DNA from 2 places in the Nonomuraea sp. NPDC049378 genome. Region 1 is predicted to be linked to the other one. Evidence: predicted binding sites of a transcription regulator. Region 1 holds the regulator's gene; the other holds the start of a gene.
What was found. The regulator HspR, encoded in region 1, represses chaperone genes until heat shock. The targets are predictions, from matches to a motif close to ANTTGAGTCNNNNNGACTCAANT.
Positions count from the first base shown of each region.

Region 1 (15,349 bases):
GGCATTTCATGCGGCACGGGCGGCGGCGTGACGTCGCGGCGCAGCGGACGAGGTCGTGGTACATCGGCGCCTTTCTGCTGCCCGCGCTGCCCGAGCTGGCCTGGGGCTCCGTCATGCCGCGGATCGTCACCCGCGCCCTGCTCGGCGAGGGCGTCACGCCACGGCCGGGGCATCCGGCGCCCACCCTGGCCGAGGACGGGCGCAACGGGCTCTGGCTCTACCGGCGCAACATGGCCGCCACGCTCGGCGGCCCGGGCCTCGACCCGAGCGTCTCCGACGTGCCCGTGCAGATCATCGAGGCCACGCGGGACCGGTTCGTGACGCCCGCGCTGCCGGCCTCGTTCGACCGGTGGGTGAGCGGGTTGTGGCGCCGCAGGCTCGCGGCCGGGCACTGGGCCCACCGCAGCCGTCCCGGCGCCGTCGCCGGGATGATCGCCGAGTTCGCCTGCCATGTCGAGGGCGCCCGGGCCGGCACGGCGTTGCGGCGGGCGCGGGTGGGGAGCGGGCGGAGGAGGTTCGGCGGGCGGCTGGTGGTGGTGACGGGGGCCGGGTCGGGGATCGGACTGGCGACGGCGCGGGCGTTCGCGGCGCACGGCGCCGAGGTGGTCTGCGCGGACATCGATCTCGCCGCCGCCCGGCGGGCCGCCGAGCCGATCGGGAAGGACCTCGGGGGTACGGCACACGCGGTGCGGGTCGATGTCGCGGATACGGAGGAAATGGAGAACTTTTCGCGAAATATCATCGCCCAATATGGAGTGCCGGACATTGTGGTGAACAATGCTGGAATCGCGGTCGTTGGATCGTTTCTCGACCACACCGTGGACGACTGGCGCAGGACCGTCGACATCAATCTGTGGGGCGTCGTGCACGGATGCCGCCTGTTCGCCGCCGCCATGGTCGAGCGCGGCCAGGGCGGCCACATCGTCAACATCGCCTCCCTGGCCGCCTTCGCGCCCTCACGGCTGCTGCCCGCGTACTCCGCCTCGAAGGCCGCGGTGAAGATGCTCAGCGACTGCCTGCGGGCCGAGCTGGCCGGGCACGACATCGGGGTGAGCGCCATCTGCCCGGGCTTCGTCTCCACGGCCATCGCCCGCAACGCCATGTACACCGGTGCGGACCTGTACGACGACGCCGTACGCGGCCTGGCGCGGCGCGGATATCCACCCGAGCGCGTGGCCGCGCACGTTCTGCGTGCGGTGCACAGAAATCAGGCGGTCGTTCCGGTCAACCTGGAAGGAAAAATCGGATACGCCCTATCGCGGATTTCGCCACGGGCGATGCGCGGGCTGGCACGGTTGACCGGAACCACGTCGGTATCCAGAAATCGCGGGTAACGATCGCACGTACGGGAGAAGATGATTCCGTGTCCTCGCCGCAAATTGATGAAGACTGCAGCCAGCCCAAAGCACTCAGGCGGCAACCCGCACAGCGCCGCAGCGCCCGGCGCGTCGAGCGCATGCTCGACGCCTGCGCCGAACTGCTCGACGAGACCGGGTACGAAGCCCTGTCCACCACCCGCATCGCCGAGCGGGCAGGCGTGGCGATCGGGTCGGTCTACCAGTTCTTTCCCGACAAGCGCGCGATCACGCAGGAGCTCACCCGGCGCAACGTCGAGGAGTTCGTCCGCCGGGTCGACCGCAAGTTCCTGGAGGAGGACCACCGAGGGTGGTGGGAGGCGGTCGACGCGATCATCGACGAATACGTCGACATGCACCGCACGGTCGCCGGCTTCAAGAGCCTGCACTTCGGTGACGTCGTCGACCTCAACCTGCTCGACTCCGACTCCGACAACAACACCGTGATCGCCGGGCGGCTGCGCGGGTTGTTCCTGAAGGAGTTCGGCCTGGCCGACAGCCCCGAACTCGACCTCGCGGTGCTGGTGGCGGTCGAGGCGGGCGACGCGGTGCTGAAACTCGCCTTCCGCCGCGACCCCGACGGGGAACCGGAGATCATCGAGGCGGCCAAACACCTGATCCGCGGCTTTCTCTCCCGCCAGCTGCGTTCATGGTCGCCGCACGACTGAGCGCTCAGTGGCCGCCCGCGTACGGCGGCTCCGTCACCAGACCGGGCAGCCAGGCGGGCACGTCGTCCGGCTGCCAGTGCCGCCGCTGGCCGAGCGCGGCCGTCGGCAGTTCCTCATAGCCCGGCGCGGCAGGCGTGCGCAGGCACGGCCCCGGGTAGGAGACGGGACGCGCGTCCCTGGCCTCCCTGATGTGCAGGCGGGTCTCCAGGGCGCGCAGGCTGCGCTCCGCCGACTCGATGGCCTCGAGACGTGCCGACAGATAGCCGGCGAGGCCGGGGACGAGGGCCGACAGTACGACAGCGCAGGCCAGCGTGAAGGTCATCTGCTTGGACACGCCCATCACGGCCCCCTTCGCTCGCTTGACAGCGGAGCATCTGCTATATGCCCTGTGACCTGCACGAACACGCTCAGGGGGCGCAGAGTTGGGCGAGTCGTTACCGATTTGTGAGTGTGTGGATTGGCCAGGCAAACGGCCGGGCGGCTCGGTAGTCTCGCGGTGTGGCGCATGTGACCCGTGAGCACCTTGATCGTCTGCTTGAGCAGGCTCTATTGGCCGACGACCACGATTCCCTGGCCAGTCGGCTCTACGACGTCGCGCTCGACTATTCCTCGGGCGACGTCTCCCGGGCTTCCATCCTGGTCCTCGCCGCCGAGGAGTGGCGGGCGGCGGGCCAGCCGGCGCGCGCGATGGAGTGTTTCCAGCGCGCGGTCGAGGACGGTGGCGAGGCGGGTTTCGACCCGCGTGCCGGCATCGCCGACACGCTCTTCGAGCTCGACAGGCCCGACGAGGCGAGGGAGGTCATCGAGACGATACGCGCCGAGGGCGACGTCTCCACGGCGACCGCCCACACGATCGCCGAGACGCTCGTCGCCTACGGAGACCTCCGGGGTGGGCTCGAATGGGCCACCCAGGCTGTCCTCGACTGCGACGAGAACGACCCCGAGCAGGTGGCGCTGCTGCGCACCCGCTACCGCATCAGGGTCGATCTCGGGCTCCCGGAGGACGAGCTCGACGAGATGGTCTCCTGACCCGATCGCCTCGCGCGACGTCGCGGCCCGTCCCAGGGCGGGGCCGCCGGTGGCCGGAGTTCGCTGCGGCATGCCCGCAGAACAGCGCCGCAGAACAGCGCCGCAGAACAGCGCCGCAGAACAGCGCCGCAGAACGGCGGCAGGATGCGAAGGGGCCGCGGCCGGACGGCCGCGGCCCCTTCGGTTATGGAGATCCGGGCGCGGCAGGCACGTTCCGCGCCCGGACGAGATGGCCGGACTGCGTGCTCACCGCAGGCCGAGGCCGTCGGTGACCCCCGTGACGCCCGGCACCGCCGACCGGCCGCCGGTCAGCATGGAGGTGCCCTCGACGCTCTCCACCGCCTTCGGCAGCAGCACGCCGATGACGTCCTCGCCGACCTCGTGGACGGGCTTGTCCAGGTCCTTCGGCGACCGGATGCGGGAGCCCGCGATGCGGTTGCTGTGGGCGGCCTGGCCGAGCGACATCTCCGCCGGCAGCTTGGCCAGCTGCGGCGTCTCGGGCAGGGACGGCAGGGAGGGCAGCGCCGGCACGCTCGACAGGGTCGACACGTCCTTCATGCCGGCCCGGCCCGGCACCGTGGGGAACACCACGGGCGAGGCGGAAGTCAGCATCGGCATGCCCCAGGTCGCCGCGACCCCGCCGATGTCGGCGCCGCCCAGCGCCGACTTTCCGGCGGCCAGGCCCGTCAGGCCCAGCTGCCTGGCCAGCCGCCCGGTCGCCATGGCCAGCTTGCCCGACTCCTCGGCGACCATCCGGCTGCCGCCAGTGCCGCCGTCGTTGATGTCCACCCTCGACTGCTCGTGGCAGAAGGACAGGGCCGAGTCCGGCGACAACACGACCGGCTTGGTGTTCGAGCAGGAGTCAGCCGTCGAGGGGGTCGCGGCCCACCACGTGACACCAGCGGTCACCGCCGCCACCGCGAGGATGCTTCGGACTTTCTGGGATGACACTGCACGTCCCCCTGATCGATTTCGCTGATCTGACGAACGCTGAACGTAGCCAGCCGGCCGGCCGGGGGAGCGCGGCTTGTCCGAAGTGTGGGGCGAACCTTACCCAGCTCCATGCCGCATGACCGCGGCATGACACGCCGGAGCTCGCGGAGCCCGGAAACCGTTCGGGTCTCCGGGCTCCCGGCCGGGCCTCAGCCGCGCTGGATGAGCAGCTCGTCGTCGCCGAGCTCCACCATGACCTTGTCGCCGTCGGCGATCTCGCCCGACAACACCGCCTTGGCCAGCTTGTCGCCGATGGCCGACTGGACCAGGCGGCGCAGCGGGCGGGCGCCGTACATCGGGTCGTAGCCCGTCAGCGCCAGCCACTCGCGGGCCGCCGGCGTGACCTCCAGCGTCAGCCTGCGGTCGGCCAGGCGCTGCGCCAGGCGGTCGACCTGCAGGTCGACGATGCGTGCCAGCTCCTCGGAGCCGAGCGCGTCGAAGAGGATCACGTCGTCGAGCCGGTTGAGGAACTCCGGCTTGAACGAGTTGCGCACCGCCCCCATGACGGCCTCGCGCTTGGCGCCGTTCTCCAGCTTGGGATCGACGAGGAACTGCGAGCCGATGTTGGAGGTGAGGATCAGGATCGTGTTGCGGAAGTCGACCGTGCGGCCCTGGCCGTCGGTCAGCCGCCCGTCGTCGAGCACCTGCAGCAGGATGTCGAACACCTCGGGGTGGGCCTTCTCCACCTCGTCGAGCAGCACCACGGTGTACGGGCGCCGCCTGACGGCCTCGGTGAGCTGGCCGCCCTCCTCGTAGCCGACGTAGCCGGGGGGCGCGCCGACGAGCCTGGCCACGCTGTGCTTCTCGGAGTATTCGCTCATGTCGATGCGGGTCATCGCCCGCTCGTCGTCGAACAGGAACTCCGCCAGCGCCTTGGCCAGCTCGGTCTTGCCCACACCGGTCGGCCCGAGGAACACGAACGAGCCCGTCGGCCTGTCGGGGTCGGCGATGCCGGCCCGGCTGCGGCGTACGGCGTCGGAAACGGCCTGTACGGCCTGCTGCTGGCCGATGAGCCGCCTGCCCAGCTCCTCCTCCATGCGCAGCAGCTTGGCCGTCTCCGCCTCCAGGAGCCGCCCCGCGGGAATGCCGGTCCACGACGAGATCACCTCGGCGATGTCGTCGGCCCCGACCTCCTCCTTGACCATGGTGTTGTCGGGCTGCGCCGCCTCGGACGCGGACTTCAGCACCTGCTCCAGCCGCGGCACCTCGGCGTACATGAGCCGGGACGCGGCCTCGAAGTCGCCGTCGCGCTGGGCCCGCTCGGCGGCGCTCCTGGCCTCGTCGAGCTGCTTCTTCAGCTCGCCGACCTTGTTGAGCCCGGCCTTCTCGTGCTCCCAGCGGCCGACCAGGGCGTTGAGCTCCTCCTGGCGGTCGGCCAGCTCCTGGCGCAGGCGTTCGAGCCGCTGGACGGAGGCCTCGTCGGTCTCCTTGGACAGCGCCAGCTCCTCCATCTTCATCCGGTCGACGTTGCGCTGGAGCTGGTCGATCTCCACGGGACGGGAGTCGATCTCCATGCGCAGCCGCGAGGCGGCCTCGTCGACCAGGTCGATGGCCTTGTCGGGGAGGAAGCGGTTGGTGATGTAGCGGTCGGACAGCGCGGCGGCGGCCACCAGCGCGCTGTCGGCGATCTGCACCTGGTGGTGGGCTTCGTAGCGGCCCTTGAGCCCGCGCAGGATGGCGATCGTGTCCTCGACCGTGGGCTCGCCCACGTAGACCTGCTGGAAGCGGCGCTCCAGCGCGGGGTCCTTCTCGATGCGCTCGCGGTATTCGTCGAGCGTGGTAGCGCCGATCATGCGCAGCTCGCCGCGGGCCAGCATGGGCTTGAGCATGTTGCCGGCGTCCATCGCGCCCTCGGCGGCCCCCGCGCCGACGACGGTGTGCAACTCGTCGATGAACGTCACGATCTGCCCGTCGCTCTCCTTGATCTCGGAGAGCACGGCCTTGAGCCGCTCCTCGAACTCGCCGCGGTATTTCGCGCCCGCCACCATCGCGCCCAGGTCGAGCGAGATCAGCCGCTTGTTGCGCAACGATTCGGGCACGTCGCCGGCCACGATGCGCTGGGCCAGCCCTTCGACGACGGCGGTCTTGCCGACGCCCGGCTCGCCGATGAGCACCGGGTTGTTCTTGGTGCGGCGGCTGAGCACCTGGATGACGCGGCGGATCTCGGAGTCGCGGCCGATGACCGGGTCGAGCTTGCCGCCCCTCGCGTGCTCGGTCAGGTCGACGCCGTACTTCTCCAGCGCCTGGTAGGTGTCCTCAGGGGTCTCGCTGGTGACGCGGGCGTGGCCGCGTACTTTCTCGAAGGCGTCGAGCAGCGCCTGCGGCGTCGCGCCCTGAGCCTTCAGCAGGTCGGCCACGGGTCCGCCGTCGGCGGCCAGGCCCACCAGCAGGTGCTCGGTCGAGACGTAGAGGTCTTCGAGCCGGTTGGCGTGCTGGGCGGCGGTGTTCATGACCGTCAGGAGGTGGCGCGAGCTCGACGGCGCCCCCACGGTCGCGCCCTGCGCCTTCGGCAGCGTTGCCAGCTGCTCCTCCGCCCGCGCCCGCAGCGCGCGCCAGTCGGCGCCGACGGCTTCGAGCAGCGGTACGGCGGTGCCGCCGGTCTGGGAGAGCAGCGTGGTGAGCAGGTGAACGGGGGCGATCTCGGGGTTGCCCTCGGCGGCGGCACGCCGCATGGCACCCGAGAGCGCCTCCTGGCTCTTCTGGGTGAGCTTGTAGTCCATCTTTTCTAGGCCCCCGGTGGCAGCTCGTAGCGGATCAGCGCTCGGACCATCCGCATCTCGGCACGCAGGCGGTGAACCTCCTCCCGCAGCCGCAGCGCTTCGTTCTCGAGCTCGAGAATCCGCTTGATGCCCGCGAGGTTGATGCCCTCCTCCTGGGAGAGCCGCTGCACCTCGCGGAGCTGGATGATGTCGCGTGTCGAGTAGAGGCGGCCGCGCCCCGCGGTGCGGCCGGGGCTGACCAGCCCCAGCCGGTCGTACTGGCGCAGGGTCTGGGGATGCAGCCCCGACAGCTGCGCGGCCACCGAGATCACATAAACGGGTGTGTCATCTGACAGGTCGAAATAGTTGGCGTCCATCGGCTACTCGCTTCTGGCTCGCTGAATGAGCTCAGCGCGTGGGTCCTCACTGGCGTTGGCGGTGTTGAACTCGGTGAGGAGCTCGCGCGACTTGTCGTCGAGCGTCTTCGGCACCACCACTTCGACTGTCGCGAGCATGTCGGCCTTGGTGCCGTCTTTGCGGGTGACGCCCCTGCCGCGCACGCGGAACGTGCGGCCGTTGGGCGTGCCCGGGGGGATGCGCAGCGTCACCGGCATGCCCTTGAGGACGGGCACCTTGATCTCGGCGCCCAGAGCGGCCTCCGTGAACGTCACCGGGACGGTGATCGTCAGGTTGTCGCCCGACCGGCCGAACACGGCATGCGGTTTGACGTGCGTCTGGATGTAGAGGTCGCCGGCGGGGCCGCCGTTCTCGCCCGGGGCGCCCTTGCCCTTGAGCCTGACCCGCTGGCCGTCGGCCACCCCCGCGGGGATGCGGGCCTGGATGGTGCGGGTGCTCTTGGCCCGGCCGTTGCCCTCGCACACGGGGCACGGGTCGTCCACGATCAGCCCGCGGCCCTTGCAGTCGCGGCAGGGCTCGGAGAAGGCGAAGTTGCCCAGGTTGCGGCTGGCCGCCCCGGTGCCCTCACAGGTGGGGCAGACCCTGGGGGTCGTGCCCGCCCTGGCGCCCGTGCCGGTGCACGCGGCGCAGGCGGCCGAACTCGTGAGCCTGAGCGACACCGTGGTGCCCTCGGCCGCTTCGGTGAACGTCAGCGTCACCTCGGACTCGACGTCCTGGCCGCGCCGCGGCCTGGACGTGGTCGAGGTGCGGGTGGAGCCGCCCCGGTTGAACAGCCCGCCGAACAGGTCGCCGAGCCGGTCACCCGCGCCTCCGCCGGAACCCGGCTGCGCCGTGCCGCCGAACAGGTCGCCGAAGTCGAACGGGAACCCGCCACCGCCGCCGGCCCGCTGGCCGCCCACCCCGGACCCGAACAGCGTGCGCGCCTCGTCGTACTCCTTGCGGCGCTTGCTGTCGGACAGGACGTCGTACGCCTCGGAGACCTCCTTGAACTTGGTCTCCTTGGTCGCGTCGCCCTTGTTGGTGTCGGGGTGGTATTGCCTGGCCAGCTTCCGGTAGGCCTTTTTGATCTCGTCGGCGGTGGCGGTCTTGGGCACACCAAGGACGGCGTAGTAGTCCTTCTCCAAGTAGTCCTTGGTGCTCATCTACGGCCCTTCGTCCTCGTGTCAGTTGTCGTCGTCATCGGACGCGGGAGTGGCGTCCTCGGGCTCGGCGACGGCCACCCGCGCCGGGCGTAGCACCCTGTCGCCCATCCGGTAGCCGAGCTGCAGCACCTCGACGGCGGTCGGCTCGGTCACCTCGGTCGAGTAGCTGTGCATCAGCGCCTCGTGGACCGTCGGGTCGAACGGGTCGCCCTTCTGTCCGAAGGGACTGAGCCCCAGCTTGGTGAGCACCGCTTCCAGGGACTCCGCCACCTTCGCGAAGCCTCCGGTCAGCTCGCCGTGGTCGCGGGCCCTTCCGATGTCGTCGAGCACGGGAAGGAGCTCTGTCAGCGCCCCCGCGACCGCCTGCTCGCGGACCGCCACCCGGTCGCGCTCGACCCGCCTGCGGTAGTTGGTGTATTCGGCCTGCAGCCGCTGCAGGTCGGCGGTCCGCTCGGCGAGCTGGGCCGCCAGCTCGCCGTTCTGCGCCTGCGGCGCCTCGGCGGGCGCCTCCTGCTCGTCGGCCGGGGCCTCGCGCACCTGGCCCGTCTCGGGGTCGATCTTGCGGTTGTCGCGGATCACTGGCTCCTCGTGCCCGTTTTCACGCGCCGGCATCACTTGTCCTTCTTCGGCTGGTCTTCGTCGACGATCTCGGCTTCGACCACGTCGTCATCGGCCTTCTGGCCCTCCTGACCGGACGCGGCGTCCTGCGGGGCGCCCTCGCCGCCGGCCTGCTGGCCCTGGCTCTGGGCGTAGATCGCCGAACCCATCTTCTGGCTGACGGTGGCGAGCTTCTCCGCCGAGGTGCGGATGACGTCGGTGTCGGTGCCCTCCAGAGCCTTCTTCAGCTCGGCCAGGGCGTCGTTGACCTCGGTCTTGATCTCGCCGGGGACCTTGTCGTCGTTCTCGCGGAGGAACTTCTCCGTCTGGTAGGCGAGCCCGTCGGCGTTGTTGCGGACCTCGGCCTCCTCGCGGCGCTTCTTGTCCTCCTCGGCGTACGACTCGGCCTCGCGCATCATCCGCTCGATGTCGTCCTTCGGCAGCGCGGAGCCGCCGGTGATCGTCATCGTCTGCTCCTTGCCCGTGCCCAGGTCCTTGGCGGAGACGTTGACGATGCCGTTGGCGTCGATGTCGAAGGTGACCTCGATCTGCGGGATGCCGCGCGGCGCCGGGGCGATGCCGGTCAGCTCGAACGTCGCGAGCTTCTTGTTGTAGGAGGCGATCTCGCGCTCGCCCTGGTAGACCTGGATCTGCACCGACGGCTGGTTGTCCTCGGCCGTGGTGAAGACCTCGGAGCGCTTGGTCGGGATCGTCGTGTTGCGCTCGATGATCTTGGTGAAGATGCCGCCCTTGGTCTCGATGCCCAGCGACAGCGGGGTCACGTCGAGCAGCAGGACGTCCTTGACCTCGCCCTTGAGCACGCCGGCCTGCAGGGCGGCGCCGATGGCGACGACCTCGTCGGGGTTGACGCCCTTGTTGGGCTCCTTGCCGCCGGTCAGCTCCTTGACGAGCTCGGAGACGGCGGGCATGCGGGTCGAGCCGCCGACGAGCACCACGTGGGCGATGTCGGCCACCTTGATGCCGGCGTCCTTGATGACCTGGTTGAACGGGCCCTTGGTCCGCTCGAGCAGGTCGGCCGTCAGCCGCTGGAACTCGGAGCGCGTCAGCTTCTCGTCGAGGTGCAGCGGACCCTCGGCCGAGGCCGTGATGTAGGGCAGGTTGATGTTGGTCTCGGACTGGCTGGACAGCTCGATCTTGGCCTTCTCCGCCGCCTCGCGCAGGCGCTGCAGGGCCATCTTGTCCTTGGCCAGGTCGACGCCGTGGGCGTTCTGGAAGCGCTTGACGAGCTCGTCGACGACGCGCTGGTCCCAGTCGTCGCCACCGAGGTGGTTGTCGCCGGAGGTGGCCTTGACCTCGACGAAGCCGTGGCCGTCCTCCTGGCCGACGTCGAGCAGGGACACGTCGAAGGTGCCGCCGCCGAGGTCGAAGACCAGGATGGTCTGGTCCTGCTCCTTGTCGAGCCCGTAGGCGAGGGCCGCGGCGGTCGGCTCGTTGATGATGCGGAGCACGTTGAGGCCCGCGACCGTGCCGGCCTCCTTGGTGGCCTGGCGCTGGGCGTCGTTGAAGTAGGCGGGGACGGTGACCACCGCGTCGGTGATCTTCTCGCCCAGGTAGGCCTCGGCGTCCTGCTTGAGCTTCTGCAGGACGAAGGCGCTGATCTGCTGCGGCGAGAACTTCTTGCCGTCGATCTCCTGGGACCAGGTGGTGCCCATCTCCCGCTTGACCGACCGGATCGTCCGGTCCACATTGGTGACCGCCTGGCGCTTGGCGACCTCGCCGACCAGGACCTCGCCGTTCTTCGCGAAGGCGACCACGGACGGCGTGGTCCGCGAGCCCTGCGCATTCGCGATGACGGTGGGCTCACCGCCCTCGAGGATCGAGACGACGGAGTTGGTCGTCCCAAGGTCGATACCTACCGCACGTGCCATGAGTGAGTCCTTGTGGTCAAAGTTGAGTCTGGCAGACTCAAGCTAACGGATGTGTGTCGTCTTTGGCAAACGACTTGAGCCTACTCGACTCAACCCTCATGAGCGCCGAGACATTCCCGCAACAAAGGCCACATCACGCGCAACGGGGCAGCGGGTTCTGAGGTTCCGCGCACAGCGAAACCCCCGGCGCCGCGGGGGTGCGTCGCCGGGGGTTCGCGGGGCGGGCTGCTCGCGTTACGGCTTGGCGCCGTCCACCACCTTGCGCTCGCCGAGCGGCTTCTTGAGCTTGACCGTGGTGGTCTTCTCGATCGCGATCATGATGCAGGAGACGTTCTTCGCCTTGGGGGACGTGCCCTCGTACAGGGTGACCGTGACGCGCTTGGACGTCTCCTTGACCTTGACGCGGTCCAGCACCGTGCAGGGCTCCACCCCCGACTCCCACGTCAGCTGGAGCTCCTTGCCCTTGGCGACCGGCTTGGCCTTGGCCCAGCGGGCCTTGTGCACGTTGATGGCGTCGCCCGTCGGCTTGACCTGCTTGGGGCCCTTCGGGGGCGCCTTGCTGGGCACGGTGCCGACCGGGTTGGACACGACGGGCGGCTTGTCCTGGCTGGGGGAGGAGACCCGCTCGGCAGGCTGGGCCGTGCCGCAACTCGTCGCCAGCATCAGACATCCGGCCAGAAGGGGCGCTGTCATTGTCCGCATACCCCTACCACGGATCCCGCCGGCCGCCGGTTCACCATAGTCTGGTCATGTGCTCCGTCAGGCATTGCTCGCTGTCTCCAAGAGCCGGCGCGCCGAGCGCCTCATCGCCGCGTCGCCGCTGACCAGGGATGTGGTCAGGCGCTATGTCGCCGGCGACGTCGGCGGCGCGGTCGACGAGCTGTCCCGCAGGGGGTTGCGCGTCTCCGTCGACCACCTCGGCGAGGATGTGACCGGCCGGGTCCAGGCCGAGGACACCGTGATCGCCTACCTGTCGCTGCTCCGCCTGCTGCCGGCGGGCGCCGACGTTTCGGTCAAGCTCACGGCGCTCGGGTTGCGGCTGTCGGAGGAGCTCGCCTTCGACCACGCCGCGGCCATCTGCAGGGCCGCGGCGGCCAGGGACGTCACCGTGACGCTCGACGCGGAGGAGCACGACACGATCGCCATGCTGCACGCCGTGCACGCCGCGCTGCGCAAGGAGCACCCCGACGTGGGCGTGGTGGTGCAGGCCTACCTGCCCGACTCGCTCGACCGCTGCGAGCAGCTCGGCGACGCCAGGGTGCGGCTGTGCAAGGGCGCCTACACCGCTCCCGGCGCCTACACCTCCACCGCCGACATCGACCGCTCGTTCGTACGCTGCCTGAAAGTGCTGATGGCCGGCGCCGGCTATCCCATGGTCGCCACCCACGACCCCAGGCTGGTGCGCATCGCCTCGACACTCGCCGTGCTCGACGGCCGCGACCCGGCCGGCTTCGAATACCAGATGTTGTACGGCGTGCGCCCCGACGAGCAGGCCCGCCTGGCTGCCCTCGGCTTCACGATGCGCGTCTACGTCCCCTACGGCGCCGACTGGTATCCCTACCTGATGCGCCGGCTGGCCGAGCGCCCCCGCAACCTGGCCTTCTTCCTGCGCTCCCTGCTGTCGCGGGGCTAGCCCGCGATGCCGGGGACGGGCCGGTAAGCTGCATCAGCGTCTATTCCTCGAGGGGCGGAAATGATCGCGATTCTGGGCACGGGCAAGATGGGCGAGGCGCTGCTGTCCGGGCTGCTGCGCGCCGGCTTCATGCCCGGCGACATCATGGCCACCACGCGCAGGGCCGAGCGGGCGCAGGCGCTGCGCGAGACCTACGGCGTGCGCACCGTCACCAACTCCGAGGCGGCCAAGGCGGCCGACACGCTGGTCCTCGCCGTCAAGCCCCAGGACATGGCCACGCTGCTGGCCGAGATCGCCCCCTACGTGCCCGCCGACCGCCTGGTGATCACCGCCGCGGCCGGCATCACGACGTCGTTCGTGGAGCAGCGGCTCGGCGTCGAGGTGCCCGTGGTCAGGGTGATGTCCAACACGCCCATCAAGTTCGACGAGGCGATGAGCGTGATCTCGGCGGGCGCGCACGCGGGCGAGGAGCATCTCAAGCTCACCGAGGCGCTGCTCAGCCCCGTCGGCAAGGTGCTGCGCATCCCCGAGTCGCAGCAGGACGCCGCCACCGCGCTCTCCGGCAGCGGCCCCGCCTACTTCTTCTACCTCGTCGAGGCCATGGTCGACGCGGGCATCCTGCTCGGCATGCCGCGGGCGGCCGCGCTCGACATGGTCACCCAGTCCATCGTCGGCGCCGCTGTGATGTTGCGCGACTCGGGCGAGCACCCGGTGATCCTGCGCGAGGCCGTCACCTCTCCTGGCGGCACCACGATCGCGGCCATCGCCGAGCTCGAGCGCCACAGCGTGCGGGCCGCGTTCCTGGCCGCCATCGAGGCGGCTCGCGACCGCGGCCGCGAGCTCGCCTCCGGCTGACCGCTCAGGCGTCACGCCGCCGCAGCAACACGGCGCCGACGATCATGGTCACGGCGATCCAGGCGAGATAGACGCCGAAGCCGCTCCACGGGCCGAGCGAGGCGTTGCGGACCAGCGGGACGGCCACCTGCATGCCCGCGTTGGTGGTGAAATGGTCGGCCACCGTCCGGCTCACCTCGCCCGGCAGCATGCCGGCGATCTGGGGCAGCACCAGCATCAGCGCGATGGCCGAGACGATCGCGCCGGGCGTGTGGCGTACGAGCGTGCCCAGCGCCAGCCCGAACAGGCCGCACGCGGTGAGGTAAAGGCCGCAGCCCACCACCGCCCGCACGGCCTCCGCCATGTCGAGCGAGGGCGGCTGGGTGATGGCGACGCCCACGGCGAGCGAGGCGGCCGACGCGAGCGTGCACACGACCAGGGAGGTGACCGTGAACACCACGATCTTGCCGGTCAGCAGGCTCATCCGCCTGGGCACGGCCATCAGCGACGTGCGGATACCGCCCGTACGGTATTCGCTGGAGATCACCAGCACGCCCAGCGTGGCGATGGACAGCGACGCGAACATGATGCCTGTCAGGCTCAGCATGACGGTCTGGGCGCCGGGGATGGCGTCCTCGGTCGAGCCCCTGGCGGCGGAGGCGATGAGCGTGCCGATGCCCAGCATCAGCACTGCGGTGACGGCCAGCGTCCACATCGTGGAGCGGACCGAGCGGATCTTGGTCCATTCGGACCTGAGGATGTCGATCATGAGGTGAACTCCAGGCTGTCCTTGGTCAGCTCCATGTACGCCGCTTCCAGCGAGGGCTGCACGAACGTCAGCTCCGCCAGCGGGATCCCGGCCCGCGCGGTGAGCGTGCCGATCTCGACCGGGCTCATCGCGGTCACCCGCAGGTGGTCGTGGTGGAGCTCGCCCACCTTGATCAGCTCGGCGACCTCGGCCAGCCGGGGCGAGCGCACCCGTACGTAGCCCTGCGAGCTGCGCCCGATGAACTCCTCCACGCTCGTGTCGGCGATCAGCATGCCCTTGCCGATCACGATCAGATGGTCGGCGGTCTGCGCCATCTCGCTCATCAGGTGGCTGGAGACGAACACCGCGCGGCCCTCGGCCGCCAGCTCGCGCATGAACGTGCGGATCCACAGGATGCCGTCGGGGTCGAGCCCGTTGACGGGCTCGTCGAACAGCAGGATCTCCGGGTCGCCGAGCAGCGCGGCGGCGATGCCCAGGCGCTGCGACATGCCCAGCGAGAACCCGCCGATCCGGCGCCCCGCCACCTCGCGCAGGCCCACGGCCTCCAGCACCTCGTCCACCCGGCCGTTCTGGATGCCGTTGCTCTGCGCGATGGCCAGCAGGTGGTTGCGGGCGCTGCGCCCGCCGTGCACCGCCTTGGCGTCCAGCAGCGCGCCCACCTTGCGCAGCGGGTGTCGCAGCTCGGCGTACGGCAGCCCGTCCACGAGCGCCGTGCCGCCCGACGGCCGGTCGAGCCCCAGGATCATCCGCATGGTCGTGGACTTCCCCGCGCCGTTGGGGCCGAGGAAACCGGTCACCCGGCCGGGCTCGACGTCGAACGACAGGTCCGACACGGCTACGGTCTTGCCGTAGCGCTTGCTCAGGTTCGTTGCCCGTATCGCGGTCATGATCCCAGCGTGCCGTCGCGCGAGGTCGTGTGCCTCCTGCGCGGGAACCGCTTCCCGCGCGGGGGTCTGGGAGCCTGGTCCTACTCTCCCGGGTGGACGAGCGCCGCCTCGTAGGCGACGATCACCGCCTGCGCCCGGTCCCTGACGCCGATCTTGGCGAACAGGTTCGTCACGTGGTTCTTGACGGTCGAGGGGGACACGGACAGGGCCGCGGCGATCTCGGCGTTCGACCGGCCGCGGGCGATCAGCACGAGGATCTCCCGCTCGCGCTCCGTCAGAGCGGCCACCCCGGCGGGCGCCGGGCGCCGGGGGCCCGCGTCCAGGGCTCCTGCAGCCCGTACGAACGTGCCGATCAGCCTGGTGAGCAGGCGCGGCGCGACGGCGGACTCCCCCCGGTGCACCACGCGCACGCCCTCGATCAGCTCCTCGGGGGAGAC
Region 1 is NZ_JBVJHP010000002.1:506,702-522,050, reverse strand. Features, by position in the region: gene ACZ6SA_RS07425 (SDR family oxidoreductase) at 1-1,334, shown strand, start outside; gene ACZ6SA_RS07420 (TetR/AcrR family transcriptional regulator) at 1,364-2,023, shown strand; gene ACZ6SA_RS07415 (hypothetical protein) at 2,028-2,363, opposite strand; gene ACZ6SA_RS07410 (tetratricopeptide repeat protein) at 2,522-3,052, shown strand; gene ACZ6SA_RS07405 (hypothetical protein) at 3,299-3,961, opposite strand; gene clpB (ATP-dependent chaperone ClpB) at 4,195-6,765, opposite strand; gene ACZ6SA_RS07395 (heat shock protein transcriptional repressor HspR) at 6,771-7,121, opposite strand; gene dnaJ (molecular chaperone DnaJ) at 7,125-8,303, opposite strand; gene grpE (nucleotide exchange factor GrpE) at 8,325-8,915, opposite strand; gene dnaK (molecular chaperone DnaK) at 8,915-10,789, opposite strand; gene ACZ6SA_RS07375 (hypothetical protein) at 11,024-11,482, opposite strand; gene ACZ6SA_RS07370 (proline dehydrogenase family protein) at 11,541-12,422, shown strand; gene proC (pyrroline-5-carboxylate reductase) at 12,483-13,277, shown strand; gene ACZ6SA_RS07360 (ABC transporter permease) at 13,282-14,025, opposite strand; gene ACZ6SA_RS07355 (ABC transporter ATP-binding protein) at 14,022-14,912, opposite strand; gene ACZ6SA_RS07350 (response regulator) at 14,993-15,349, opposite strand, start outside.

Region 2 (15,349 bases), on a different contig from region 1:
CACGATCGCCGCGCGGCCGGCGCCCATGGCCTGGGCGGCCTGGACGACGTCCGTACCGACTTCCCTGAGGGCCGTCTCGACCAGCCGCGCGAAGAACGGCACCGCACCGACCGTGAGCGGCACCACCACGGCGGCGGTGCCGATCGTGGTGCCGACGACGAGGCGGGTGAACGGGATGATCGCGATCATCAGCACGATGAACGGCAGCGAGCGCCCGATGTTGACCACGAACCCGAGCGCCTGCTTCAGCGCCGGCATCGGCCGGAGCCCGCCGCGGTCGAACACCACGAGCGCCACGCCGAGCGGCAGCCCGAACAGCACGGTGAACAACGTCGACCAGCCGACCATCTGCGCCGTCTCCACCGTCGCCGGCCACAGCAGGGGCAGCATCTCCTCCCAGGTCATGCGGCCCTGCCTTCCCTGGTCTCCCCCGCGACCTCGACGATCAGCCCGCAGTCACGCAGGTACGCCAGCGCCGCACCGGTCTCGGCTCCGTCGAGCGCGACGCGCAGCCGCCCGGCCGATCCGCTCGCCAGTTCCTCGATCGAGCCGCCCAGGATGCTGACGTCCACGTCGAACTTCCGCACGACCTCCGACACGACCGGCCGGCCCGGGTCACCGGTGAACGTCAGCGTCACCACGCCGGGCCGGGCGGGCTCGGGCAGCGGGAAGATCTCCCTGGTCAGGCGGGAACCCGGCGTCCTGATGAGGTCGGCGACGGCCCCCGACTCCTCGATGCGTCCCTCCGACATGATGGCGACGGAGTCGCAGACCGTCTTGACGACGTCCATCTCGTGAGTGATGAGCAGGATCGTCAGGCCCAGCTCGGTGTTGAGCCGCTTGAGCAGGGCGAGGATCGACTGGGTGGTGGCCGGGTCGAGGGCGGAGGTGGCCTCGTCCGACAGCAGCACCGACGGGTTTCCCGCCAGCGCCCTCGCGATGCCGACCCGCTGCTTCTGCCCCCCGGAGAGCTGGTGGGGGCGGTCCTTGCCGCGCCCGTCCAGCCCCACGAGGGCCAGCAGTTCGGCGACCCTGCGCCGGCGCTCGGCCCGCGGCACGCCCATGACCTCCAGCGGGAAGGCGACGTTGCCGGCGACCGTGCGCGAGGAGAGCAGCGCGAAGTGCTGGTGGATCATGCCGATGCGCTGCCTGGCCCGGTTCAGCTCGCCGTCGCCGAGCGCGGTCAGATCCTGGCCCGCGACCGTGACGGTGCCCGCGGTGGGGCGTTCGAGCAGGTTGACGCAGCGCAGCAGCGTGCTCTTGCCCGCGCCGCTCTGGCCGAGCACGCCGTGGATCTCGCCTTCGCGCACGTGCAGGTCGACACCGTCCAGGGCGACGGTCTCGCCATAGTGTTTGCGCAGGCCTGAAGCCTGGATCACGGATCATCCCCACCACTGAGGGCGGCCGTCGTCGGGGCCGCGGAAACGTACAGGATCGAACAGCAGGTGGCCGGCGTTCAGCGCATGCCCGGGTGGAAGGGCAGGTGGCTCAGCCTGCGCAGCACGAAACCTGGTGTGATCATGAGGACCTTCGAGGAGAACGGGCGGACGGGGTGCTCTAACGGGCCGGCATTCGCCCCATACGCATGCGACAACACGAGGCGCCCCGGCGGGCGCCCTGGTCGTTCGCGTATGCCTCGTTCACGCGGTTGCTAACGACGCGGCGAGATGCCCCCATTCCCCGGTCGGCGCGTGATTCGTGTCACTTCGCGATTTATATCGCTGGAGATGCATCGGTAGCGATATAATGTCCTGCCATGGTCATGAACACCGCGAGACTGCGCAGGCTGGGGCGGCGGCTGGTGGAGCTGTCGATGTCGACGGGCGACGAGGGAGAGCCGATGTTCACCCCCGGGGAGGAGGCGGTCTTCGAGGACGTCCTGCGCCATCCGGGGAGCACGGTCGGCGAGATCCACGCCCGCACGGGATTCGCCCAGAGCCACGTGTCGGCCTCGGTCGCCCGGATGCGCGAGCGCGGCCTGCTGGCCACCGAACCCGACCCGGACGACGGCCGGCGCACCCGGGTGCGCGTCCCCGACACCACCGTGCAGGCGTTGTTCCGCCGGGCCACCACACCCGTGGCGGAGGTGGTACGCCGGGCCGTACCGGACGGGGAGGACGCCGAACGCGCGGTCTCGCTCCTGACGCAGCTGGAGGCCCTGCTGGTGACGGACGGCTCACACGGCCGGGACTGACACTCCCCGGCCAGGGCCGGGTACGACATCCCGCCGCCGAACGGGCGCAGACACGCCGCCCGCCGTACCCGGACATGTTCGGATACGGCGGGCGGTGGGGGTCAGGCCGCCACGGAGGAGGCGACCTGAGCCGGGGTGAGCGCGAGATCCAGGACCTCGCGCACGTCGCTGACCGCGTGGATGGTCAGCTCGTCGCGGACCTCCTCGGGCACGTCGTCCAGGTCCGGCTCGTTACGGGCCGGGATGAGGACGGTGGTGATGCCCGCGCGGTGCGCGGCCAGCAGCTTCTGCTTGACGCCGCCGATCGGCAGCACCCGCCCCGTCAGCGAGATCTCGCCGGTCATGGCCACGTCACCCCGGACGAGCCGCCCCGACAGGAGCGAGGCCAGCGCGGTCGTCAGCGTCACACCGGCCGAGGGGCCGTCCTTGGGGACGGCACCCGCGGGGAAGTGCACGTGGACCGAACGGTCCTTCAGCGCGGTGACCGGCAGCTCCAGCTCCGCGCCGTGCGAGCGCAGGTAGGACAGCGCGATCCGGGCCGACTCCTTCATCACGTCGCCCAGCTGGCCGGTCAGCGTGAGGCCGGTCTCGCCGGTCTCCGGGTCGGCCATCGACGCCTCCACGTAGAGCACGTCGCCGCCGGCGCCGGTGACCGCCAGGCCGGTGGCCACACCCGGCACCGAGGTGCGCTGGCGGGACTCGGGCAGTGACGACTCCGGCACGAACCTCGGCCGCCCGATGTAGCCGACCAGGTCGTCCTCGCCGACCGTGACGGGCAGCTCGTCCTTGGCGGTCACCTTGCGCAGGATCCTCGCGACCGACCGCTCCAGGGAGCGCACGCCGGCCTCGCGGGTGTATTCGGCGGCCAGCCTGCGCAGCGCCGCCTCCTCGACCGTGACCTCCTCGGCGGTCAGCCCGGCCAGCTCCAGCTGCCTGGGCAGCAGGTGGTCGCGGGCGATCGCGACCTTCTCGTCCTCGGTGTAGCCGTCGAGCGTGACGACCTCCATCCGGTCCAGCAGCGGCCCGGGGATGGCCTCCAGGACGTTGGCCGTGGCCAGGAACAGCACGTCGGACAGGTCGAGCTCGACTTCGAGGTAGTGGTCGCGGAACGTGTGGTTCTGGGCCGGGTCGAGCACCTCGAGCAGGGCGGCCGTGGGGTCGCCGCGGTAGTCGGCGCCGACCTTGTCGACCTCGTCGAGCAGGACGACGGGGTTCATCGAGCCGGCCTCGCGGATCGCGCGGACGATGCGGCCGGGCAGCGCGCCGACGTAGGTGCGCCGGTGACCGCGGATCTCCGCCTCGTCACGCACGCCGCCGAGCGCGACGCGGACGAACTTGCGCCCCATCGCCCGGGCCACGGACTCGCCCAGCGAGGTCTTGCCGACTCCGGGAGGACCGGCCAGCGCGAGCACGGCGCCGCTGCGGCGGCCGCCCACCACGCCGAGACCCTTGTCCTGGCGGCGCTTGCGCACGGCCAGGTGCTCGATGATGCGGTCCTTCACGTCGGACAGGCCCGTGTGGTCGGCGTCGAGCACGGCCCGTGCGCCTGCGATGTCGTAGGTGTCCTCGGTGCGGTCGTTCCACGGGATGTCGAGGATCGTGTCGAGCCACGTGCGGATCCAGCCGGTCTCCGGGGACTGGTCGGGCGTCCGCTCCAGCTTGTCGACCTCCTTGACCGCGGCCTCGCGCACCTTCTCCGGCAGGTCGGCCGCCTCGACGCGGGCGCGGTAGTCCTCCTCCTCGGTCTCGGAGTCGCCGTTGAGCTCCTTCAGCTCCTTCCGCACCGCGTCGAGCTGCTGGCGCAGCAAAAACTCGCGTTGCTGCTTCTCCATGCCCTCCTGGACGTCCTTGCGGATCGTCTCGGCGACGTCGAGCTCGGCGAGGTGCTCGCGCGACCACTCGACCAGCTTGGCCAGCCGGTCGGCGGGATCGGCGGCCTCGAGCAGCTCGACCTTCTGCGCCCTGCTCAGCCAGGGGGTGTAGCCGGAGCTGTCGGCCAGCACCGAGGGGTCGTCGATCTGGTTGACCTGGTCGACCACCTGCCAGGCCCCGCGCTTCTGCAGGATCGTCGTGGCCAGCGCTTTGTACTCCCTGGCCAGCTCCTGGGCGCGCTCGCCGGCGGCGACGGCGTCGATCGTGTCGGCCTCGACCCACAACGCGGCGCCGGGGCCTGTCGTGCCGGTGCCCACGCGGACGCGGTCGACGCCGCGCACCACGGCTGCGGGCTCGCCGCCCGGAAGCCTCCCGACCTGCTCGACCACCGCGCGCACGCCGATGGCGCCGTAACGGCCGTCGATGCGGGGAACGAGGAGGACCCGCGGCTTGTTGCCACCAGATGCACGGGCCGCGTCTATGGCAGCGCGCACGTCGGAGTCGGACAGGTCCAGCGGAACCACCATGCCCGGCAGGACGACCTCGTCGTCGAGCGGCAGGACCGGAAGGATCAAGCTCTCACTCATGCGAACTCCAAAGGGTTGAGTACATCCGACTCAATTCATCGGAGCCTCGGATTGTTCCCTTCCTTGCCGATGTTCGCTCACGGCGATCGTAAGCATGTAATCGGATACCTGAGGGCGACAGCGGGATCAACCCCTGGTGTGACGCGGCCGACGACGACCCGACCGTAAGCTTGACCAGGTGATCTCCGTCCGACGCGCCCGCGACCTCGCCCGCCGGCGTCCCGGCCGTTCCCGCGCGGCCTCCGGCGAGGCAGCCGACCGCACGACCGGCGCCGGACCAGCGACGGAACCCGCGACGATGCCCGCGACGATGCCTTCGACGTTCGCGACGGAACCCACGACGGAACCCACGACGGAACCCACAACAGAGCCCACAACAGAGCCCACGACAGAGCCCACGACGGAGCCCGTGGCAGGGCCCGGCGGAGCTCCTGGCGCCCCGTCCGTGACGGGTCCGCGCGCCGCGCCCGGCGACGAGCACGTCAAGGGTGACTCGCCACGGTGGAGCGACGGGCCGGCGAGCGATGTGGCGCTGAGGCTGGTGCGGCCCTTCGCGCGAGCCCTGTGGCAGGGTGACGCCGACCCGCCACCGTCCCCCCGCCGCCTGGTCTTCACCGTGCCGCGCTGGCTGGCGGTGCTCGTGCCGCTGAGGACGGTCAACCTCCTCCAGCTGGCCGAGCTGGCGCTGGCCTTCGCCCTGTTCGGGGTGACCCAGTCCATGGTGAACGACTGGAGTCTCCGGGCCCGGCTGCCGGTCGGCGAGCAGCTCACCTACCTCACCGCTGTGGCGGTCGCGTTGCCCGTGGTGCTGCGCGACCGGTGGCCGCTGGCCGCGTGGCGGGTCGCCTTCGTGTCGATGCCTCTCGTCCTCTGGGTGGCCAAGACGGCCGGGCCGCCAGGAGCCATCCCCTACGCGCCCCCCGTGATCGTGGCCTACCTGCTGGTCCTCTACTCCGTGGCCGTGCGCTGCGACCGGCAGATCACCTGGGTCGTCTGGATCCTCACGGTCCTCACCGCCTGGATCGCCGACCCCAACTCGATGCCGCTCGTATCGGTCGTCACGGCCGTCGCGGTGCTGTTCGGCTACAACGTACGAGTCAGGCGCTCGGCCACGGCCAAGCTCGTGGTCGAGGAGCTCCGCTCCCAGGTCGCCGAGAGCGCCAAGGCCGTGCTGGCCGAGCGCACCCGCATCGCCCGCGAGCTGCACGACGTGGTCGCGCACCACATGTCGGTGATCGCGATCCAGGCGGAGGCGGTGCCGCTCAAGGCGGCCGGCGACCCGGTGCAGCTGGAGGCGGGCCTGGCCGAGATCCGCGGGTTGTCGCTGGAGGCGATCGCGGAGCTGCGCCAGGTCCTCGGCGTGCTGCGCGACCAGGACGGCCGCACCGACACCGCGCCCCAGCCGGGGCTCGACCGGATCGACGAGCTGTTCTCCAACGCCCGCGCCGCCGGGCTGGCCGTGCTCGTCAAGCGGTCGGGCCCGATCGACGGGCTCCCGCCCGCCGTTGAGCTGTCGGCGTACCGGATCGTGCAGGAGTCGCTGAGCAACGTGATGCGGCACGCGCCGGGAGCGCCCGTCGCGGTGGACATCACCCGCGACGGGAACGAGTTGCGGTTGTGCGTGGCCAACGGTCCGGGCAGCGGCCCCGGCGGCGCCGCGGGCACCGGCGGCTCCGGCGCCCCTGCTGATGTCCCTGCTGATGTCCCTGCTGATGTCCCTGCCGACGTCCCGCACGAGGCTTCCCGCAACGGGGCACGTCGGGCGGGCGGCGAGGCCGCTCGCGGGCCAGGCCAGGACACGGCGCGCGGTGCGGGGCAAGGGCTCGTGGGGATGCGGGAACGGGCGGCGTTGCTCGGGGGCTCGCTCGACGCCGGGCCCGTGTCCGGTGGAGGCTTCGAGGTACGCGCAGTGCTGCCGATCGTGACGAGGGAGAACGCTTGATCCGGGTTCTGATCGCCGACGACCAGGGGATGGTGCGCACGGGGTTCACCGTGTTCCTGAGCGGCCAGCCGGACATCGAGGTCGCCGGCGAGGCGGCCGACGGGCGGGAGGCCGTGGATCGGGCCGCCGAGCTCGATCCCGACGTGGTGCTCATGGACGTGCGCATGCCGGTCATGAACGGTCTCGAGGCCACCAGGGAGATCCTCGCCCGCCAGGAGTCGACGAAGGTGCTCATCCTGACGACGTTCGACCTCGACGACTACGTCTACGAAGCGTTGCGGGCGGGAGCCAGCGGGTTCCTGCTCAAGGACGCCTCGGCCGCGCAGCTCGCGGAGGCGGTGCGGGTGGTGGCGGGTGGGGAGGCGCTCATCGCCCCGTCGATCACCAAGCGGCTCATCCGCGAGTTCGCCCGGCTCGGCGGTCCACGGCCGGTGCCGGGCGGGCGGCGGCTCGACGAGCTGACCGAGCGGGAGACGGAGGTGCTCGCCCTGGTCGCCCAGGCACTGTCCAACCAGGAGATCGCCGCCAAGCTGTTCGTGGCCGAGCAGACGGTCAAGACGCATGTGGGGCGGGTGCTGATGAAGCTCGGGCTGCGCGACCGGGCCCAGGCGATCGTCTTCGCCTACGAGACGGGTCTGGTCCGCCCCGGCGAATGAGACGCTCACGGCGGCCACCACCGGGTAGGCACCGGGTGTGGGCGTTTCGTTGGGGGCGGGTTCGCCGTAGAGTCGGCTGATGGACCCGGTTGCGCTCTTCCAGCAGGTGGCGGCGAGCGTTCCCGCCTATCGCGCCTTTCTGGCGGAGAACTCCATCGATCCCGGGAAGATCCGTACGTCTCAGGACTTCGCGCGGCCGCCGATGACGACCAAGGAGACCTACACGCGTCGCCATCCCCTCCCTGACCTGTGCAGGGACGGCGTGATCGGGGACATCGTGGCGGTGTCGTCCGGTTCCACCGGCGAGCCGTCGTTCTGGCCGAGGTCGGCGGCCGACGAGCAGGTGATCGCCGCGCTTCGAGGAGGTCTTCAGCGTGATCTGGCGTGGAACCCCGGGCGTTTACGTTTACGCCCGGGAGGAAACGACAGCGCGGGAGGGCCTCCAGGCCCGAGCAGTGCTCTGACAGTCGGTCTGTGCGGGTGGCTCAGCCTGGCCGCTTCTGGTTCTCGATGTACTCCCTGATGATCGGCAGGGGTGGCCCGCCGCAGGACGCGGAGACATACGAGGGGGACCAGAGCCGGCTGCCCTGCCGATACCGGCGGATGTGGACCGCAAACTCCTTGCGCAGCGCTGATATCGGGGTTGGGGTTCCCGCGCTGCGACGTGGACTTCTTGATAGTGTGTTCGATTGTGAAACTGGTGGTGCAGGTGAAGCTGCTGCCAACGCCGCAGCAGGCGGCGGCGCTGGAAGCCACCCTGGACGCCGCCAACCGAGCGGCGAATCTGGTCGCGGCACTGGCGTTCCAGCGCCACTGTTTCCGTAACTTCGATCTGCGCAGGCACGCCTACGATCAGATCAAGGCCGGGTTCGGGCTGGCGGCCCAGGCCGCCCAGCATGTGATCAAGAAGGTGTGCGACGCCTACCGCACGCTGCACGCCAACCTGGCCGCCGGGAATCTGGGCAAGCCCGGATCGGCGCGCCGGGTCAAGGCCGAAGCCAAGCCGGTCTCCTTCCGGCCGCTGGCGGCTCAGCCGTATGACGACCGGTGCCTGTCCTGGCAACACGAGGCGCGGACGGTGTCGATCTGGACGACCGGCGGCCGGCTGAAAGGGGTGGCCTTCACCGGCTCAGACCAGCAGCTGGCCCTGCTGGCCGCCCATCGGCGTGGCGAGTCAGATCTGGTGTGCCGGGACCGGATGTGGTTCCTGCACGCCACCATCGAGGTCCCCGACGTCCCGGCCGCCGCGCCGCAGGGGTTCCTGGGCGTGGACCTGGGCATCGCCAACATCGCCACCACCAGCACCGGCACCCGGCATTGCGGTAAAGGGCTGAACGCGGTCCGCCACCGGCATCGTGCATTGCGCCGCCGATTGCAGGCCAAAGCCACCAAATCGGCCAAGCGGCTGCTGAAAAAGCGGCGCCGGGCCGAGGCGCGGTTCGCCGCCAACACCAATCATGTCATCGCCAAGCAGATCGTGACCGAGGCGGAACGCACCGGACAAGGGATCGCCCTGGAAGACCTCCAAGGCATCCGCGACCGGGTACGGCTTCGCAAGCCCCAGCGGGTCACGCTGCATGCGTGGAGCTTCCACCAACTCGGGAGCTTCATCTCCTACAAGGCGGCCCGGGCCGGTGTCGCCGTCATCCACGTCGACCCGTCCTACACCTCACAGCAGTGCTCGCAGTGCGGGCACGTGGACCGGCGCAACCGGCCCGGCCGGGCCACCTTCTCCTGCACGTCGTGCGGCTTCGCTGAGCACGCCGACGTCAACGCAGCCCGCAACATCGCCGCACGCGGTGAAACGGGCTGGGCAGTGAGTCACGCTGCCTAACGCGGACCAGACCGTGCACCCCATGCACGGCGAGGAGCTGCAAGCTCGGTCGTTCACAGTTCACGGCCGAGAAGCTGACAGACTCGTTCGCCGCCCTCGGCACCTGGGTGGGCGGCCTGTTCACGGTCGACTGCTGCCGCCAGCTGGCCGCGCGCGGCTACCCGATCACCGTGGTCGCCCCAGGGACCGACCGGAGGGAGATCCTGCGCGTCCTGCCGGAGCTCGCCCCCCACTTCGACCAGGTCGTGCTGCTCGGCTACCCGCCGTTCCTCAAGAACGTCATCGACACCGAGGACCTTCCGTGGCACCGCTGGAACGTCAGGCTGGTCACGGCGGGCGAGGTGTTCAGCGAGGAGTGGCGCGCGCTGGTCGCCGGTCGGGCGGGGATCGAGGACCCGGTACGCGGCATCGCCTCCCTCTACGGCACCGCCGACGCGGGCGTGCTGGGCAACGAGACCCCGCTGTCGGTCGAGATCCGCCGGTTCCTGTCCGCCCGTCCCGACGCCGCCAGGGAGCTCTTCCGCGAGTCGCGGCTGCCGACCCTCGTCCAGTACGACCCCGAGGTCCGGTTCTTCGAGGAGCACCAGGGCACGCTGCTGTTCTCGGGCGACAACGGGGTCCCGCTGATCCGCTACCACATCGCCGACGAGGGCGGGCTGGTCGCGTACAACGAGATGCTGGCCTTCGTCCGCAGGCACGGCTTCGAGCCGGCCGCGCGCGGCCCCGAGCCGGCCGCGCGCGGCCCCGAGCGCCCGTTCGTGTACGTGTTCGGCCGCAGCCACTTCACCGTCTCCTACTACGGCGCCAACGTCTTCCCTGAGAACATCGCGATCGGCCTGGAGCAGCCCGCGATCAGCGGCCGGGTGACGGGCAAGTTCGTGCTGGAGGCGAGCGAGGACGCCGACCGCGACCGGCATCTCACGGTGACGGTGGAGCTGATGCCGGGCGAGAAGCCATCGGAGGAGATCGCCCGGGCGGCGGGCGAGTCGATCCTGGCGCAGTTGCTCCGGCTGAACAGCGAGTTCGCCCACTACGTGCCCGCCGCGCGGCAGCCGCCGTTCATCCGCCTTCGCGAGTCGGGCGATCCGGAGTATTTCCCGCCGGGCGCCAAGCACCGCTACACCCGCTAGGCGGTCAGGGCGGCGGCGATGCGGTCTTCCGCCCACGGCACCATGAGGAAGCCGCGCTTGACGGTCAGCACCTGCACGCCGGCCGTCCAGGAGTGGATGCCGGGGATCGAGGCCAAGGTGCGGGAGGTGAAGCGGTGGATGTCGGCGGTGGTCGGGACGATCACCTCGCACACGAGCGAGGCCTGCCCCAGCATGGAGGCGATCATCCGCACGCCGCGCTCGCCGGACAGCCGTTCGGCCACGCTGTCCTGCAGGCTGGGCTCGACCGACAGCCAGAAGAGGATCTCGGCCTCGTAGCCGAGCGCGGCGGCCGGAATGAACGTGGTCACCATGGCGCAGCCGCATTCCAGCAGGCTCTCCAGCCGCCGCCTGGCGGTGCTCTCGCTGATGCCCAGGCGCCGCCCGACCGACTGGAAGCTGGCCCGCCCGTCCTCCCGCATCGCGGCCAGCACCTCGCGGTCGACGTCGTCGAGGTGGCAGCGCCCGCACGTCCGGGCGCGCGGCGGCACCGCGAACGACGCCGCCTGCTCCCCCAGCACGGGGACGCTCCAGTCGTAGCTGACCTTGTACGTGTGCAGCACCAGGTCGGCGCTGCTCTGCTGGGCGCCGGGGATGGCGTGCACGAATTCGACCAGCATCGAGTAGAGGTCGCGGTCCTTGGGCGCGACCAGCTCGAAGACGATGTCGTAGCCACCGGTGACGATGGTGACGTAGCGGACGTCGGGGTTGGCCGCGAGCAGCCCGGCGACCCGCAACTGGCTGCCGGGCGCGCAGGTGAGCCGGACGATGAAGGTGTTGACAGGACCGTCGCACTCCAGGTGCGGCAGCACGGCCACGCGGGCCAGCCCAGCCGCGAACAGCTGCTGGGCCCGCCGCGCCACCGTGGTGGTGGAGATGCCGAGCAGCTGGGCGATGTCGGTCCAGCTGGCCCTGCCGTTCACGTGCAGCGCGGCGAGGATCTTGCGGTCGAGGTCGTCGAGATCATCCATCGGGGGCATCATCGCGCGTTCAGGACCGTTCGCGCACCTTGCGGAGGAACCCGCGGACGGTCGCCTCCCACAGTTCGGCCTCCTCGACCTGCGGCGAGTGCCCCGATCGCTCGAAGACGCGCAGCTCGGCGTCGGGGATGAGGGCGGCGATGGTCTCGCTGCACTCGACCGGGGTGATCCAGTCGTGCCTGCCGACGGTGATCAGGGCAGGGGCGGTGATGCCGGGCAGGAGATGCTTGATGTCGTAGGCGGGCTGGTTCACGGCGAACGCGTAGTTGTGCGTCTGATAGTGGTACGGCGTGGCGGCCACCCGCTGCTCCACCTTGGCCGGATCGTAGTCGTGGTCGTAGAGCGGCAGGATCTCCCGCCAGCAGTCGCGCAGGTCGTCGTCGTCGCGCACGGTGCCGGACATGATCCGGTCGAGCTTGGCCTGGTCGATGCTCACCCGGGACGAGGCGGCGGCGTTGCGGGTGGCGAGCTCCTGGTTGGCGTTGTCGGCCGAGGTGTCGCGGAGCACGACGGCGCTCACCCGGTCGGGGTGGCGGGCGGCGTACTCCATGGCGATGAAGCCGCCGTACGAACCGCCGGCGACGATCACCTGCTCGGCGCCGAGCCAGCGGCGCAGGCCCTCGACGTCGGCGACCCACTGCTCGTGGGTGAACGGGCCGGCCTGGCCGCTCGTGCCCGAGCCCCTGGCGTCGAACACGACGACGCGGTACTCGTCGGCGAGCCGCCCGAAGCTGGCCCGGGGCTCGGCGAGCGAGCCGAGGCCCGGGGCGCCGTGGTGGGCGATGATCGTCTGCTCGCCGTCGCCGAGGATCTCGACGTTGAGCGGGTTGTCGTTGATGTCGACGAACACGGGGTCCCTTTCAGATGATGACGTCGGTGAGCTCGCGCGGGTACGCCGTGAGCCGGCGCGGGCCCGTCTCGGTGACCAGGACGGTGTCGGAGATGCGGTAGCCGGCGTGGCCCGGCACGTAGACGCCGGGCTCGCTGGACAGGATCATGCCGGGGGCCAGCTCGGTCGCGTCGCCGTCGGACAACCACGGCGGCTCGTGGAAGCCGAGCCCGATGCCGTGCCCCTGCCGGTGGCGGATGTGCTCGGCCAGCCCGGCCTCCTCGATGACCCGCAGGCAGCGGCGGTTGGCCTCCTCGCAGGAGACGCCCGGGACGAGTGCCTCGGTGCCGGTCTCCTGTGCCTCGCGGACGGTCTCGTAGTAGCGGGCCTGCTGCGTCGTCGGCTCGCCGATCACGAACGTGCGCTCGCTCTCCACGAACCGGCCGCCGACGGCGCAGCCGAGCGAGAGCATGAACGTCTCCCCCTGGCGCAGCCGGTCGCCGCCGGGCAGCCGGTGCGGCTGGGCCGAGTTGGGCCCGCCGTAGACGAGGCCGCCGGTGAGCATGGGCACGACGACGACGTCCGTGTGCCTGGCGTACATGAGGGCGCTGCCGTGGGCGATGACGTGGGAGGCCAGCTCCGTCTCCGCGGGCAGGTCGCCGCCGGCCTCGACGGCCGCCCTGACCAGCTCGACGCCGGCCTCGATCATCGCGTCGGCGATGCGGGCGGCCTCCTCGTGCAGGACGATCTCCTCCGGCAGCTTGCGCAGCCGTACGCGGCCGACCGCGTTCGAGGCCCTCCACCGGGTGGCGGGGAACGCCTCGGCCAGCGCCTGGGCCCTGGCGACGCTGGTGGATGGCGCGTACGCGGCCTGGTCGTGCGCCTTCACGTGCCCGGCCAGCACCGCGAACGGCGGCCTGACGCCGGGGAACTCCGGATAGGCGACGATCTCGGCCCGCGCCCCCTGGTCCTGGGCGTACTCCCGCTCCAGGTCGGGGACGAGCAGCACGGGGTCGCCGTCGAGCGGCAGCCAGCAGGCGACCGGGCGCTCGTTCGGGAAGTGGTGGAAGCCGGTCAGGTAGGCGACGTCGAGCGGGTCGTCGAGCAGCATCGCCCCCAGCCCCTCGGCGGACATCTCGGCTCGGACCCGGCCGAGCGCGCCGGCGTAGAAGGCGTCGGGCAACTTCTGGGAGAAGGTCATGCATCGCTCCTGTGGTTGCGAGCGTCGTTGTAGGCCACGGAGAGCAGGGTCGTGGACAGCACCAGCAGCAGGATCGCCACTGACGGGAACAGGGTGGTCCACCAGGCGGAGGCCAGGGAGCCCGACTGCTGCGCCTTGTGCAGGATCGTGCCCCACGACCAGCTGTTCGGGTCGCCCAGGCCGAGGAAGGAGAGCCCCGCCTCGGCGAGCACGGCGCGGGAGGTGGTCAGCACGACCGACACGCCGACGACCGGGATGACGCCGGGCAGCAGGTGCTTGCGGACGATCCACCACGACGAGCCGCCGACGACCTTGGCCGCCGACACGAACGGCATGGGCACGATCGCCAGCGCCTGCGAGCGCACCACGCGGGCCACCTCAGGCCAGCTGAACAGCGCGATGACCACGACCAGCGTGCGCACGCTCGGCCCGGCCAGCGCCGCCACCAGGATCATCAGCGGCAGCATGGGCAGCGACAGGGACAGGTCCACCAGCACGCCGAGCGGCGTGTCGAGCCGCCTGAAGTAGGCGGCGCTGACGCCGATCAGCAGCCCGATGACGATGGCCAGCACGGACGCGCTGAGGCCGACCGCCATGCTGACCCGGGTCCCCCACACCACCTGGGCGAACACGTCCTGCCCGATGTCGTCGGTGCCGAACCAGTGCGCGGCCGACGGCGGCTGCGAGGTGTCGGCGCCGTACCCCTCGGGGAAGGGCGCGAGCAGCGGCGCGAGGAGCGCGACCAGGGCCAGCAGGATGAGCAGGGCCCCGCTGCCCATGCCGAGCGGGTTGCGGCGGAAGGCGGACCAGGTCCGCTGGCGGGGGGTGAGCTCGACCGTCGTCATGAGGTACGCACCCTGGGGTCGAGGATTCCGTAGGCCACGTCCGTGATCAGGTTGGCCACCACGACGGCGGCGGCGAGCAGCACGAACGCGCCCTGAAGGACGGGGAAGTCGAGCTGGCCGACCGCCTCGTAGACGGCCCGCCCGATGCCCGGGTAGGCGTAGATCGTCTCGGTCAGCACCGCGCCGCCGACCAGGGTGCCGAGCTGGAGTCCGGCGATCGTGGTGGTCGGGAGCAGCGCGTTGCGCAGGGCGTGCTTCCACACGACCTTGCCCGGCCTGACCCCTTTCGCCTTGGCGAGCGACACGTAGTCCTCGCCGAGCGCGTCGATGAGCGTGGTGCGCATCGTCAGGACGTAGCCGCCGAGCTGGATGAGCACCAGCGACAGGCACGGCAGCACCAGGTGGTGCAGCATGCTGAGGGTGGCGGCGAAGCCGGTGGCGTCGAGGTCGACCGCCCCGCCGATGGGGAACCAGCCGAGCCAGACGCCCAGCACGTACATGAGGAGGATGCCCACGCTCGGCACGAACAGCGACTGCGCGGTGACGCCGGTGAGCTGGATCACGCGGTCCATCCAGCCCTTGGCCCGGGTGGCGGCGAGCACGCCGAGCGGGATGCCCAGCGCGATCGTCACCGCCATGGCCGAGATCGTCAGGATCAGCGTCCACGGCAGCCGTTCCATGAGCACGCTGGTCACCGGGACCGACTGGCGGAACGACATGCCCAGGTTGCCCTGGAGGAGCTGCCCCAGATAGTTGAGGTACTGAACGCCGAGCGGCTGGTCGAGGCCGAAGTCGGCGAGCAGCTTCCTGCGCAGTTCCTCGGTCATGTTCGGGTCGGCCACGGCAAGCACCGGGTCGCCGGGCAGCAGGCGCACCAGGAAGAACGTCACCGTGACCGCGAACCAGAGGGTGAGCAGGCCGCGGGCCAGCCGGATGCCGATGAACCGCATGGGATCAGCCCGCCGGCTTCGCCGCGGCGAGGGAGAGCGGGTTCAGGATGGACAGCAGCTCGCTCGGCATCGGCTTGAACCCGGTCCACTTCGTGGAGTGGGCGATGTTGAACGTCTCCACGTACAGGACGTTGTCGTAGACCTGGTCGTGGATGATCCTGGCGGCCTCCTGGATGGGCTGCTTGGCCTCCTCCTGGGTGAGCGCCCGCTGCGCCTGGTCGATCAGGTCGTCCAGCTTGGGGTCGCTGACCTGGGCGTAGTTGATGAACCCGCCCGTCTTGAAGGCCAGGCCCAGGTTGGCGGGCGGGTTG
Region 2 is NZ_JBVJHP010000005.1:150,211-165,559, reverse strand. Features, by position in the region: gene ACZ6SA_RS12865 (methionine ABC transporter permease) at 1-405, opposite strand, end outside; gene ACZ6SA_RS12860 (methionine ABC transporter ATP-binding protein) at 402-1,379, opposite strand; gene ACZ6SA_RS12855 (MarR family winged helix-turn-helix transcriptional regulator) at 1,757-2,194, shown strand; gene lon (endopeptidase La) at 2,296-4,653, opposite strand; gene ACZ6SA_RS12845 (sensor histidine kinase) at 5,099-6,595, shown strand; gene ACZ6SA_RS12840 (response regulator transcription factor) at 6,592-7,251, shown strand; gene ACZ6SA_RS12835 (hypothetical protein) at 7,331-7,774, shown strand; gene ACZ6SA_RS12830 (transposase) at 7,737-7,976, opposite strand; gene ACZ6SA_RS12825 (RNA-guided endonuclease InsQ/TnpB family protein) at 7,895-9,085, shown strand; gene ACZ6SA_RS12820 (phenylacetate--CoA ligase family protein) at 9,193-10,215, shown strand; gene ACZ6SA_RS12815 (Lrp/AsnC family transcriptional regulator) at 10,212-11,204, opposite strand; gene ACZ6SA_RS12810 (alpha/beta fold hydrolase) at 11,224-12,063, opposite strand; gene ACZ6SA_RS12805 (M24 family metallopeptidase) at 12,074-13,243, opposite strand; gene ACZ6SA_RS12800 (ABC transporter permease) at 13,240-14,088, opposite strand; gene ACZ6SA_RS12795 (ABC transporter permease) at 14,085-15,038, opposite strand; gene ACZ6SA_RS12790 (ABC transporter substrate-binding protein) at 15,043-15,349, opposite strand, start outside.
Region 2: lon (endopeptidase La) is a predicted target of HspR. The motif match lies at 4,667-4,689, and genes of this name have one in related genera.